Regions from separate parts of the Streptomyces sp. NBC_01320 genome, predicted to be linked through region 2. Evidence: riboswitches for the same ligand, from Rfam matches in the RefSeq annotation. Region 2 holds a riboswitch; the other holds the start of a gene.
The links. A riboswitch is a leader RNA that binds a small molecule or an ion and turns the genes downstream of it on or off. The one in region 2 is predicted to bind S-adenosylmethionine.
Positions count from the first base shown of each region.

Region 1: another riboswitch for S-adenosylmethionine. It lies ahead of OG395_RS14015 (hypothetical protein); the one in region 2 lies ahead of OG395_RS37130 (aminotransferase class V-fold PLP-dependent enzyme).

Region 1 is NZ_CP108390.1:2,991,776-2,997,595, forward strand. It holds gene OG395_RS14000 (M4 family metallopeptidase) at 1-742, opposite strand, end outside; gene OG395_RS14005 (hypothetical protein) at 1,184-1,450, opposite strand; gene OG395_RS14010 (helix-turn-helix transcriptional regulator) at 1,733-2,833, shown strand; gene OG395_RS14015 (hypothetical protein) at 2,963-3,370, opposite strand; SAM riboswitch class IV at 3,423-3,532, opposite strand; gene OG395_RS14020 (cytochrome P450 family protein) at 3,670-4,923, opposite strand; gene OG395_RS14025 (cytochrome P450) at 4,920-5,820, opposite strand, start outside.
Region 2 is NZ_CP108390.1:8,157,166-8,162,985, forward strand. It holds gene qcrA (cytochrome bc1 complex Rieske iron-sulfur subunit) at 1-195, shown strand, start outside; gene qcrB (cytochrome bc1 complex cytochrome b subunit) at 192-1,817, shown strand; gene trpD (anthranilate phosphoribosyltransferase) at 1,942-3,006, shown strand; SAM riboswitch class IV at 3,091-3,208, shown strand; gene OG395_RS37130 (aminotransferase class V-fold PLP-dependent enzyme) at 3,381-4,796, shown strand; gene OG395_RS37135 (Lrp/AsnC family transcriptional regulator) at 4,864-5,145, opposite strand; gene OG395_RS37140 (rhomboid family intramembrane serine protease) at 5,142-5,820, opposite strand, start outside.

The sequences.
Region 1 (5,820 bases), 5.2 Mb from region 2:
CGGTGCCGGTGCGGATCTGCTCGACACTCTGGAGCTGCTTGCCGGTCGTGGCGTCGGTCACCACGCTCAGACTGCTCGGGGTGCCGTCCTCCTGGACGCCGCTGACGACGGACTGCCAGGCGAGCGTGGGCTTCTCGTCCCCGAGCCAGACGACCAGCTTCGATGAACCGTTCGGGGTCGCGTCCCGGGTCTTCTCGTTCTTCGCGGCGGCCAGGGCGGACTTCCTCGCCGTCGCGGCCGTGACGGCGGCCTCGGTCGTCGGCACCGACACCTTGGCGTCCGAGGCCTTGGTGACGGTACGAGCCGCGCCCTGCTCGTGGACCACCAGGTCGCCGCCGATGACGGGCAGGCCGGCGTAGGTGCGCTCGTAGCGGGTGTGCACGGTGCCGTCGGCGTCCTTGACGACATCCTTGGGTATCAGCTCCTCCCGATCGCCCAGCTTCAGTGAACGGGCCGTGATGGCACGAGCGTCGGTCGCGGCCTCGAGCAGCTTCCTGCGCTGCGTGGGGGACAGCGCGACGGCCCTGGCACCGGGTCGGGGCTCCGCCGATATCTGCCGTGGTGCTTGATCCGTACCGACCGGGGCGGAGACGGTGCCCGAGGCGGGGAGGGCCGAAACGATGAGCGCGGCCACAGCGACGGCCGCAGTTGCCGCGACGCGCCCGTATGTGGAGGTTCCACGAGGGGAGGAATGGGGTTCCTGAGGCGATGTGGCCCTGTTGTTACGGAGGTTGTTCGGCATTGCTGTATCTCCTTCTGTCCGGACGTGTGGTGACGGCCGGCGGGGGTGGGGAACCAGAGGCTGGAAGTGCCTCCGACGTGACGGTGTGCGATGCGACGCGGGTGTGGGTCGTCGCGCTCGCACCGGCAGTGATCGGGACGGAATTTGCCACCGCCCTCTGCGAGGGCAGCGAAAGATGGGGCCGCGGCCGGCTATCGGCTGAAGCGGCTCGCGCTGCCCCAGGACATCGTCGGCGCTGTCGGCCTTCCTGTTGTCGGACAAGGCGGTGTGCGAGCGCTTGGCCATGCGGCGAAGACATGGACCTTTGGGGCGCTGCGGCACCAACTCACTTGTTCCGACGAAAGGTCGGACGATCGAAGTCGGGGGCGGCCACCGGCGGGGGTCCGGCGGTCGCCGTAGGTGGTGCGGCTCAGCCGCAGTTCCCGGCGGGGCGGGACCGTGTCACCAGATCGGTGTCGCTGGTCGTGCCGTCGATCCGGACGACCTTTCGGCCGGTGCCCGCGGAGGCGTACGGAGGACCGGAAGACCGGCGTTGGCGTCGGCATGTGTCCCGGTGATCGTGCCGGGCACCACCTCGGCGACGGGCGTCGCGTCGGGTGCGGCCGCCCGGGCCGGTGTCACCGCCGCAAGCAGGCCGGCGGCGCCGAACACGGCGACGAGCCCGGAGGTCCGCCTCCCGCGCATCGGTGCGGGGTTGAGCTGTGGCATGAATGTCTCCCACGTGCCGACATGTCTCGACTGGGTCCCGAGTGACCGAACAGGGCTTCGACGCACCGTCGCGTCGGCGGCTTGTGATCACCCTGTCCGGCGCGCGATCCGTCGGGCAAGGAGGTCCGGACGGCGGGTTCGCGCAACTGCGCAGATGAGAACAGGAACAGCCAGGACGGAACGGGTGCGCCCAGGCCGTACGGGGATGTAACGAGCGCGTGATCCCTCCGGCCGACACCGCCGCGTACGATCGGCCTCGGCACACCGAAAAGGGGGACAGCTGTGGCGGTGTCATCGGATGTGCCGTGGGCCGGGACCGGTCTGGGCGTCTTGGCCGGCCGGGTACTCGAATGCCTGGTCACGCGGCCGGAGCTGAGCAGCGAGGCGGTCGCCGAAGCGCTCGGGGCCACCCCGGCAGCCGCCGAACGCGCCCTACAGGCACTGGAGAACGAACACCTGGTCATCCGCGTCGGTGACCGGCCCACGCGCTGGAGCGCGGGCCCGCCCCGCTCCACCCTCGGTTCGCTGCTGGCCCAGAGGCGGCAGGAACTGGCGCGGGCGGAGCTGTACATGGAGCGGTTGCACGAGGCATACCGCTCGGCGTCGCACCGTCGGGTCACTTCCGACCTGTTCGAGGTGGTGGAGAGCGCCGAGCAGGTGGGGGTGCGTTACGCGCAGCTGCTCGCGTCCAGTCGGCACGAGGTGCTCCACCTCGCCAAACCTCCGTACGTCACCCGGTCCGCGGTGCTTGACCGCACCTCGGTGCCGACTGACCCCGCAACTGTTTCGGACGCGCGGCCGACCCTCGAGGTGCCGGTGCCCGACGGAGTACGGCTCCGGTCGGTGTACGACACCGACGGGATGACGGACACCGTTTCGCTGCGCACCGCCCTGAGCGGCACAGCCCGGGGCGGGGAACTGCGGCTGCTGGCCGGGCTCCCGATGAAACTGGTGGTGTTCGATGCGACGGTCGGCATCATGCCGCTGCGGCAGGAGGATCCGTCCGCGGGTTCACTCATCGTGCACTCGGCCACGCTTCTCGACGTGCTCACCGCGCTCTTCGAAAGCGTCTGGGAACGGGCGACCCCGGTGTCGCTGGACAACGTCCCCGGTCGGCCGGCGATCACTGCGGCAGAACCGGACGGCCAGCCTCCGGGACGGATGCGCGACATCCTCTCCCTGATGTGCGCAGGTCTGACGGACGACGCGATCGCCCGGGTCCTGGGGCTGAGCCGACGAACGATCCAGAAGCACATCAGCGAGACCGCCGAACTCCTCGGCGCGCGGACCCGCTTCCAGATCGCGCTGCTGGCACGCGAACGAGGCTGGCTCGGGGACGCCTCGGGCGTGCTGGCGACCCCCGCCGAACGAACGGCCGGGTGACCGGCCTGAGGTCCCGGCGTGTTCAGCGCCGAATCGAACACTTCTCCCGTCAATGCATCACACACGCACGCACCCGCCCCGTGGCCCAACCGGCGGACGGTCGGGCCACCCGCCGTACAAGGCGCGCGGCTACAAGCCGTACGCGACGCCCCCACGAGCCTGCCGCGAACCGGGCGCATCGGTGGCGCACAGCGCCCCGCTCTCGAAGCCGACGTTCACCAGCCCCACCGCCGCGTCGCCCTGGTGCTCGATCCGCAGGGCGTGCCAGCGCGGCAGCCAGAACACCCGTCCGCGGTGCTCGGTGAGCAGCTCCCGGAGCACGTGCGGAGCGTGCATCCACACATCGGGCAGCTCCTCGGCGTAGTCGAACGCGGGGCGCAGCCCGACCCACCCGTCGTCACGGACATCGTCCGAGGTCAGCAGGAGTTCCACGGCCTGGCCCGGCTCCTGGCTGCACTTCTTGGCGTGGATCCAGTGCAGATGATGACCGGGGCTGTACCGGGAGCATCCATCGGTACGGAAGAGATCGGGGAGCATGGTGAGGAATCGCCTTCCCGGGATCGTGGACCCCGGACGCTCACACCCCGGTGGTCCGCTGTTCCCCGTACGTCGTGCACGGGGCAGGTCGTCACCCGGAGCACCCGCAGCGGAGCGGGGTGCCGTCCAGCCAGCCGGGGCTGCGCACTGGAACTCATGACCTACGAGAAACCCTAACCCACTGACCGCCATGGTCGACGCATGGTCAGATATCGCTCACCACTGCCGAGTTCTGTGTGGGCCGCCCCCCGTCCCCCCGAGAGGCGGGACGACGGCGGGCGGCCCGCACTATCCCCCGTTCAGCCGTTCAGCAGCACGGGGAAGGACTCCATGTCGTTCTGTGTCATCACCGGCAGCTTGCGGAGCTCCTCGTCCGGCACGGCGAGCCTCAGCCCGGGGAAGCGGCTGAACAGTGCGGGCAGGGCGATCCCCGCCTCGACCCGGGAGAGTGCCGCGCCGGGGCAGATGTGCGGGCCGTGACCGAAGGTCATGTGGCGGATCGGTGTGGGCCGGGTGATGTCGAAGGCGTCGGCGTCCGGGCCGTGCTGTTCGACGTCGCGGCCGATGACCCGGTAGGAGATGACGACGCCCTCCCCCTTGGCGATCACCTGGTCGCCGACCTGGATGTCCTCGGTGGCGAACCGCATCAGCAGGTGGGTGGTGGGGGTGTCCCAGCGCAGCGTCTCCTCGATCACCGTGTCCCACGGAATCTCGCCGTCGAGCACCATATGCAGCTGCTCGGGGTGGGCGAGCAGGGCCCGTACGGCGTTGAGGATCAGCCCGATGGTGGTCTCGTGGCCTGCCGCCACCATGGCCTTGAGGTTGCCGACCACTTCCTCCTCGGTGAGCGGTTCTCCGCCCTCGTCGGCCAGGATGAGCGCACTGGTGAGGTCGTCCGTCGGCTCCGCTGTCTTCTTGCGGACGAGCGCCGCGTAGAAGACGTCCAGCTCGGCGAGCAGGGCAAGCCGCTCCTCGTGCGGGGTGAGCATGGAGAAGAAGGCCTTGTACCTCTTCGTCAGCATGGGGTGTTCGGCTTCGTCCACACCCATCAACATGCCGACCACCCGCATGGGCAGCGGCTGGGCGAACACGGACTTGAGGTCGACGACGCCGTCCTTGCCCTGCTCGGCCAGGGCGTCCAGCAGCTCCTCGGTGAACTTCTCGATGTCCGGGCGGATGGCCTCCAGCCGGCGTGGTGTGATCGCCTGGGAGGTCTTGGTGCGCAGCCGCCGGTGTGCCTCGCCGTCCACGGTGAACATGGACCGCCCCGCATCGATCATGCCGATCAGCGGCCAGTCATGCGTCACGGCACCGCTCTGCCAGAGCCCCCAGGCGTCGAGGTCCTTCACCAGCCTTGGGTCGACGAGTAGTTGACGTGCCTCGGCATGCCGGGTGACGGTCCAGGCAGGGACTCCGAGCAGCTCGATCCTGGCGAGCGGCCCGGCGTCGCGCAGGCGCGCCGTCTCCCCGTCCAGGTCCTGGACCATGGGGTCGATGACCACGGTCCCGCCCCCTGGGGTGGCCTCGTGGGCGGCGGCGTGAGGACAGTTCAAGAGAAGTCTCCTGTCATGCGTACGGGCGTGAACCGGACGGGCAGCGAGGTCATCCCCCGCAGGAAGGCGGACTGCCGCCGGACGAGCGACTTCGCGGGTACCGCGAGGGCGAGGTCGGGCAACCGGTCGAGGAGCACTTCGATGCCGGTCCGGGCGATGGTCTCGGCGATCTCCTGCGCGGGGAACGGGCAGCGGTACTCGCCGTAACTGAAAGCCAGGTGGGCGCTGTTGCCGCTCTGGCCGGACATTCCGTCGGCGGTGATGTGCTGCCGTACGTGCGGGTCGGAGTTGGCCGCCCCGAGGCCGAGGAGCAGCATGTCCCCGGCGCGGATGTCCCGGCCGGCGAGCCGGGTGTCGCGGGCGGCCCAGCGGCCGGCGAGGATCTGGGTCGGGCTCTCCTCCCAGAGAACCTCGTTCATCGCTTCGGCCACGCTGTGCAGGCCGCCGGCCAGGGAGTCGGCGAACTGGTCGTCGGTGAGCATCAGCCGCAGGGAGTTGCTGATCCAGTCGGCCGTGGTCAGATGTCCGGCGGCGGTGATGGCCATCAGGTCGAGGACGTATTCCTCGTCGGTGAACGGCTCGTGGTACGCCAGCATCCTGGAGGTCACGTCGTCTCCGGGCACGGCACGCTTGGCCGCGACCAGCCGCTGCATGTGCTCCCCGAACCGCATGTGTGCACTCTGCGCCTCGGGACCGCCGTCGGCGAGATCCTTCAGCACCTGCGCGATGTCCGCTCCCTCCGCGTCCGGGAAACCGACGAGCCTGGCGAGGACCAGGACGGGCAGTGGCTCGGCGAACTCGGCCACCAGATCGGCCGTGCCCCGCGTGCAGACGGAGTCGACGAGCCGGTCGGCCAACTCCTCGCAGTGACGCCGGATTTCGAACGGGTCCGCACCC
Region 2 (5,820 bases):
GAGCAGCAGACGCACCACGTGCTCTGCCCGTGCCACCAGTCCACCTTCGACCTCTCCGACGGCGCCCGCGTCATCTTCGGTCCGGCCGGACACGCCCTTCCGCAGCTGCGGATCGGTGTGAACGCCGAGGGCAACCTCGAAGCGCTCGGTGACTTCGAAGAGCCCGTCGGTCCTGCCTTCTGGGAGCGCGGATGAGTACTGTGACCGACACCAAGCGCAAGGCGCCCGCCGGTGAGCGGGTGGCCGATTGGGCGGACGGCCGGCTCGGGATCTACTCCCTGGCCAAGGCCAACATGCGCAAGATCTTCCCGGACCACTGGTCCTTCATGCTCGGTGAGATCGCCCTCTACAGCTTCATCATCATCATCCTCACGGGTGTGTATCTGACGCTGTTCTTCCACCCGAGCATGAACGAGGTCGTGTACCACGGCTCGTACGAGCCGATGCAGGGCATCCGGATGTCCGAGGCCTACGCCTCGACGCTGGACATCAGCTTCGACGTCCGCGGTGGCCTCCTGGTCCGCCAGATCCACCACTGGGCCGCGCTGATCTTCCTGGCCGGCATGTTCGTGCACATGATGCGCGTGTTCTTCACGGGTGCGTTCCGCAAGCCGCGTGAGATCAACTGGCTCTTCGGCTTCCTGCTGTTCGTCCTGGGCATGTTCACCGGTTTCACCGGCTACTCGCTCCCGGACGACCTGCTCTCCGGTACGGGTGTCCGCTTCACCCAGGGCGCGATCCTGTCCATGCCGATCGTCGGCACGTACATCTCGATGTTCCTGTTCGGCGGGGAGTTCCCGGGCGGCGACTTCGTCGCGCGGTTCTACTCGATCCACATCCTGCTGCTGCCGGGCATCATGCTCGGGCTGCTGGTGGCCCACCTGATCCTGGTCTTCTACCACAAGCACACGCAGTTCGCGGGTCCCGGCCGGACGAACAAGAACGTCGTCGGCATGCCGCTGCTGCCGGTGTACATGGCGAAGGCCGGAGGCTTCTTCTTCCTGGTCTTCGGTGTCATCGCCGTGATCGCGGGCATCGCCTCGATCAACCCGATCTGGGCCATCGGTCCGTACCGCCCGGACCAGGTGTCCACCGGAGCCCAGCCCGACTGGTACATGGGCTTCGCCGAGGGTCTGATCCGAGTGATGCCGGGCTGGGAGATCAACCTCTGGGGTCACACGCTCGTCCTGGGTGTGTTCATCCCGCTGATGGCCTTCGGTCTGGTACTCGCCATCATCGCGGTCTACCCGTTCGTCGAGTCCTGGGTGACCGGGGACAAGCGCGAGCACCACATCCTGGACCGCCCGCGCAACGCCCCGACCCGGACCGCCTTCGGCGTCGCCTGGATCACCGAGTACATCATCGTCTTCATCGGCGGTGGCAACGACCTCTGGGCCACGCACTTCCACCTCTCGCTGAACGCCATCTCGTGGTTCGTCCGGATCTTCATCTTCGTGGGGCCGGTCGTCGCGTTCATCGTGACGAAGCGGATCTGCCTCGGCCTTCAGCGCCGGGACAAGGAGAAGGTGCTGCACGGACGCGAGTCCGGCATCATCAAGCGCCTGCCGCACGGTGAGTTCGTCGAGATCCACGAGCCGCTCGGTCCCGAGCAGCTGCACACGCTCACCGCGCACGAGCAGTACAAGCCGGTCGAGATCGGCCCGACGGTCGACGAGAACGGTGTCGAGCGCAAGGTGCCCGCGATGCAGAAGCTGCGGGCCAAGCTCAGCAAGGGCTACTTCGGCGAGCACAACCAGATCGAAAAGCCCACCGTCGAGGAGTACAAGGAGATCACCAGCGGCCACGGCCACCACTGATCACCTGAACTGATCGCCACAGCAGGAGCCCCGTCCATTCGATGGACGGGGCTCTTCGCTGTCCGTGGGGCTCGATAGGGTGGGGTGTATCCCCTTTATCGGCTGTGGACCCCAGGAGCGGACCATGAACGTTGTGACCCCGATCGGCGGCGACAGCGTGGCGGCTCGTTCCTGGCCGGGCGTGCTGAACCCGCTGATGCGTGGCGAGGACCTGACCGCCGACGACACCGCGTGGGCGATGGACAGCATCATGAGCGGCGAGGCGACCGACGTGCAGATCGCCGGTTTCGCCGTCGCCCTGCGGGCCAAGGGCGAGACCGTCGACGAGGTCACCGGACTCGTCCGCGCGATGTACGAGCACGCGACCACGATCCACGTGCCGGGCCGCACGGTCGACATCGTCGGCACCGGCGGCGACCTCGCCAAGACGGTCAACATCTCCACGATGTCCGCGATCGTCGTCGCGGGCACGGGCGCCAAGGTCGTCAAGCACGGCAACCGGGCCTCCTCCTCGGCCAGCGGCGCCTCCGACGTCCTGGAGAAGCTCGGCGTCAACCTGGAGCTGACCCCGCAGCGTGTCGTCGAGGTGGCGGAGGAAGCCGGCATCACCTTCTGCTTCGCGGTGAAGTTCCACCCCGCCCTGCGGTATGCGGCGAAGGCCCGCAAGGAGCTCGGCGCGCAGACCACGTTCAACATCCTCGGGCCGCTCACCAACCCGGCGCAGGTGCGCTCCCAGGCCATCGGTGTCGCCGATCCGAAGATGGCTCCCATCGTCGCGGGCGTGCTCGCGGAGCGCGGCAACTCCGCGCTCGTCTTCCGCGGCGACGACGGTCTGGACGAGCTGACGACCACGGCGACGTCCCGGGTCTGGGTGGTCCGCGACGGAGAGGTGCGCGAGGAGGCGTTCGACCCGCGCGACGTCGGTCTGCAGCTGGTCCCCGTCGAGGCGCTGCGCGGCGCCGACGCGTCGTACAACGCCGACGTGGCCCGCCGGCTGCTGGCCGGCGAGACCGGTCCGGTACGCGAAGCGGTGCTGCTCAACTCGGCGGCGGCGCTGGTGGCGCTGGACCCGGGCGAGGGCACGCTGAACGAGCAGCTCGCCGCCGGAATGGCGAAGGCCGCCGAATCCATCGACTCGGGTGCGGCCCGGGCGGCGCTGGAGCGCTGGGTGGCGGTCAGCAACACCTGACCGTACGGAAATGTGGCACAGGGCGCAGTCCAGATCTTGGACTGCGCCTTGCACGTCGGCGCACGTATGGCAGGATGCTGGTCAGGTCATGAGTGACAGCGACTACGGCCCCGGCCCGCTGTCCGGCAACCCTCCGTCCGTGGCGGGGTGCCCCGGGTGAAGACCAGGCCGTAGGCAGCGAGGTCTGCGGCAAGCGCGGACCCCTCGACATCTGTGAATGTCACATCCCTGGGGTCCTGGTCCTCAAGGAGCCTCTTGTGAGCAAGCGAATGCGATAGGGCCCAAGGCCCTTCTCCGCACACCCTTTTCTTCTTCCTGTGCTGCCGCGTGTCCGCCGGCGCAGTGAATTCGCCTGCCTCTTACGGGAGTTCGCCATGTCTGTCTTCAGCGCTGTCGCCGACCAGTCCGTTTGTACCCCGCTGCCCGTTCTGGGGCGGGATGTGGCCGTTCCTCTGGTGACCGGTGGTGAAGTCACGTACGCCGCCCTCGACTACGCGGCCAGCGCCCCGGCCCTGCAGCGCGTGTGGGACGACGTCGCCGCGTACGCCCCGTACTACGGCAGCGTCCACCGCGGTGCCGGCTACCTCTCGCAGCTCTCCACGGACCTCTTCGAGAACAGCCGCAAGACCGTCGCGGAGTTCCTCGGCTGCCGCGCCGAGGACCAGGTGATCTTCACCCGGTCGACGACCGACTCGCTGAACCTGCTCGCCGCGGTGCTCCCCGCCGACTGCCAGGTCTTCGTGTTCGAGACCGAGCACCACGCCTCGCTGCTGCCCTGGCGCGACGCCCGCGTCACCTACCTCAACGCCCCGCGCACCCCGGCCCAGGCCGTCGAGACGCTGGAGCGGGCGCTCGCCGACCGCGACCCTTCCCCGAGCTCTCAACTCCGTTCGAGCAGGGGAGGCCCCACCGGTCCGGCGCTGGTCTGCGTCACCGGCGCCTCCAACGTCACCGGTGAGCTGTGGCCGGTGAAGGAGCTGGCCGCCGTCGCCCACGCGCACGGCGCCCGGATCGTGCTCGACGCCGCGCAGCTCGCCCCGCACCACCCGGTGGACATCGAGGAGCTCGACGTCGACTGGGTCGCCTTCTCCGGACACAAGCTGTACGCGCCGTTCGGCTCCGGTGTCCTCGCGGGCCGCGCCGACTGGCTGCAGGACGCCGAGCCGTACCTGGCCGGCGGCGGTGCCTCGCGGAAGGTCGCCCGGCGCACCGTCGGCGGTGTGGACGTGGAGTGGCACTCGACCGCCGCCCGGCACGAGGCCGGTTCACCCAACGTCATCGGTGTCTACTCCATCGCCTCCGCCTGCAAGGCGCTCACCGAGGCCGGCTTCGACCGGCTCGTCGCCCGTGAGCAGCAGCTCGTCACCCGGATCCGCGAAGGCCTCGCCGAGGTCCCCCAGGTCAAGGTGCTGTCGCTGTTCGGCGACGACGCCCCGCGGGTCGGCGTCATCTCCTTCGTGGTGGAGGGCTGGAACAGCTCGCACTTCGCCGCGGCGCTCTCCGCCGAGTACGGCATCGGGGTGCGCGACGGACTGTTCTGCGCCCACCCGCTGGTCCGCACCCTGCTGGGCAGCGACCCGCAGGACCCGGGCGAGTGCGGTGCGCCGGAGGCCGAGCCGGGCGAGCGGTCGCTCAACGCGATCCGGGTCAGTTTCGGCGCCGGCACGCCGGACGAGCACATCGAGCGTTTCGTCCGCGCGGTCAAGGAACTGGTGAACAAGGGCGCCCAGTGGACGTACCGCGCCGAGGACGGCCGCTGTGTCCCGGACCGGGGCGCGGCGCAGGTCTGACGGGCCCGTCACACTTCGGCCGGGGACGGGCAGCACTGCCCGTCCCCGGCCGGAGTACGACGCGAACCTACGCGTCGAGACCGATGGCGAAGGCCGCCTCCAGGTCGTGCTGCGAGTACGTACGGAACGCGACATGTGTGTCGGTGCCCTCGACACCCGGGATCTTGCTGATCCGGCCGGGGATGACGTCCGCGAGGTCGTCGTGCCTGGCCACTCGGACCATGGCGATCAGGTCGTACGTACCGGTGACCGAGAAGACCTCGCTGACATTGTCCAGCGCGGCGATGGCCTCGGCGATCTCCGGAATCCGGTCCACGCTGGTTTTGATGAGCACGATCGCGGTGATCACGGCTGGCTTTCTCCCTCGGTGGCCGTGGCTGGAGCCTTCACTCTAGCCCCACGGCGGTAGCGTCCCCAGGCGTAGACGAAGCCGCAGACGAAGCCGACCACATGGGCGAGATACGCCACCCCGGGACCGCTGCCCGCGCCCTGCGCCGCCATCCACTGCAGCACGAACCAGAAGATCAGCACGATCCAGGCGGGAAAGCGCAGCGGAAGGAAGAGCAGGAACGGGAAGAGGCTGGTCACCCGCGCCCTGGGGAACAGGTAGAGGAACGCCCCGAGCACCGCGGAGATCGCCCCTGACGCGCCGACGAGGGTCTGGTCGGAGCTCGCGTGGGCCGCCGCGTACGCCAGCAGTGCGAGATAGCCGCAGCCGAGGTAGAAGAAGGTGAATTCGGCACGGCCCATCCGCTCCTCGGCCATGGCCCCGAACACGTACAGGAAGAGCATGTTGCCGAGCAGATGCAGCCAGCTGCCGTGCACGAACAGTGCGGTCAGAGGGGTGAGCAGGGCCTGCGCGGAGCCCGCCCACAGCTCGCTCGGGATCACCCCCCAGCGCTCGAAGTACCCGGCCTGGGCGGCGAGCAGGGTGTCGGCGGTGCCGTATGTGGGGTTGAGGCCGGAGAGCGGGCTGATCAGGAAGACGGCGCAGCACAGGGCGATGAGGGCATACGTCACCTGT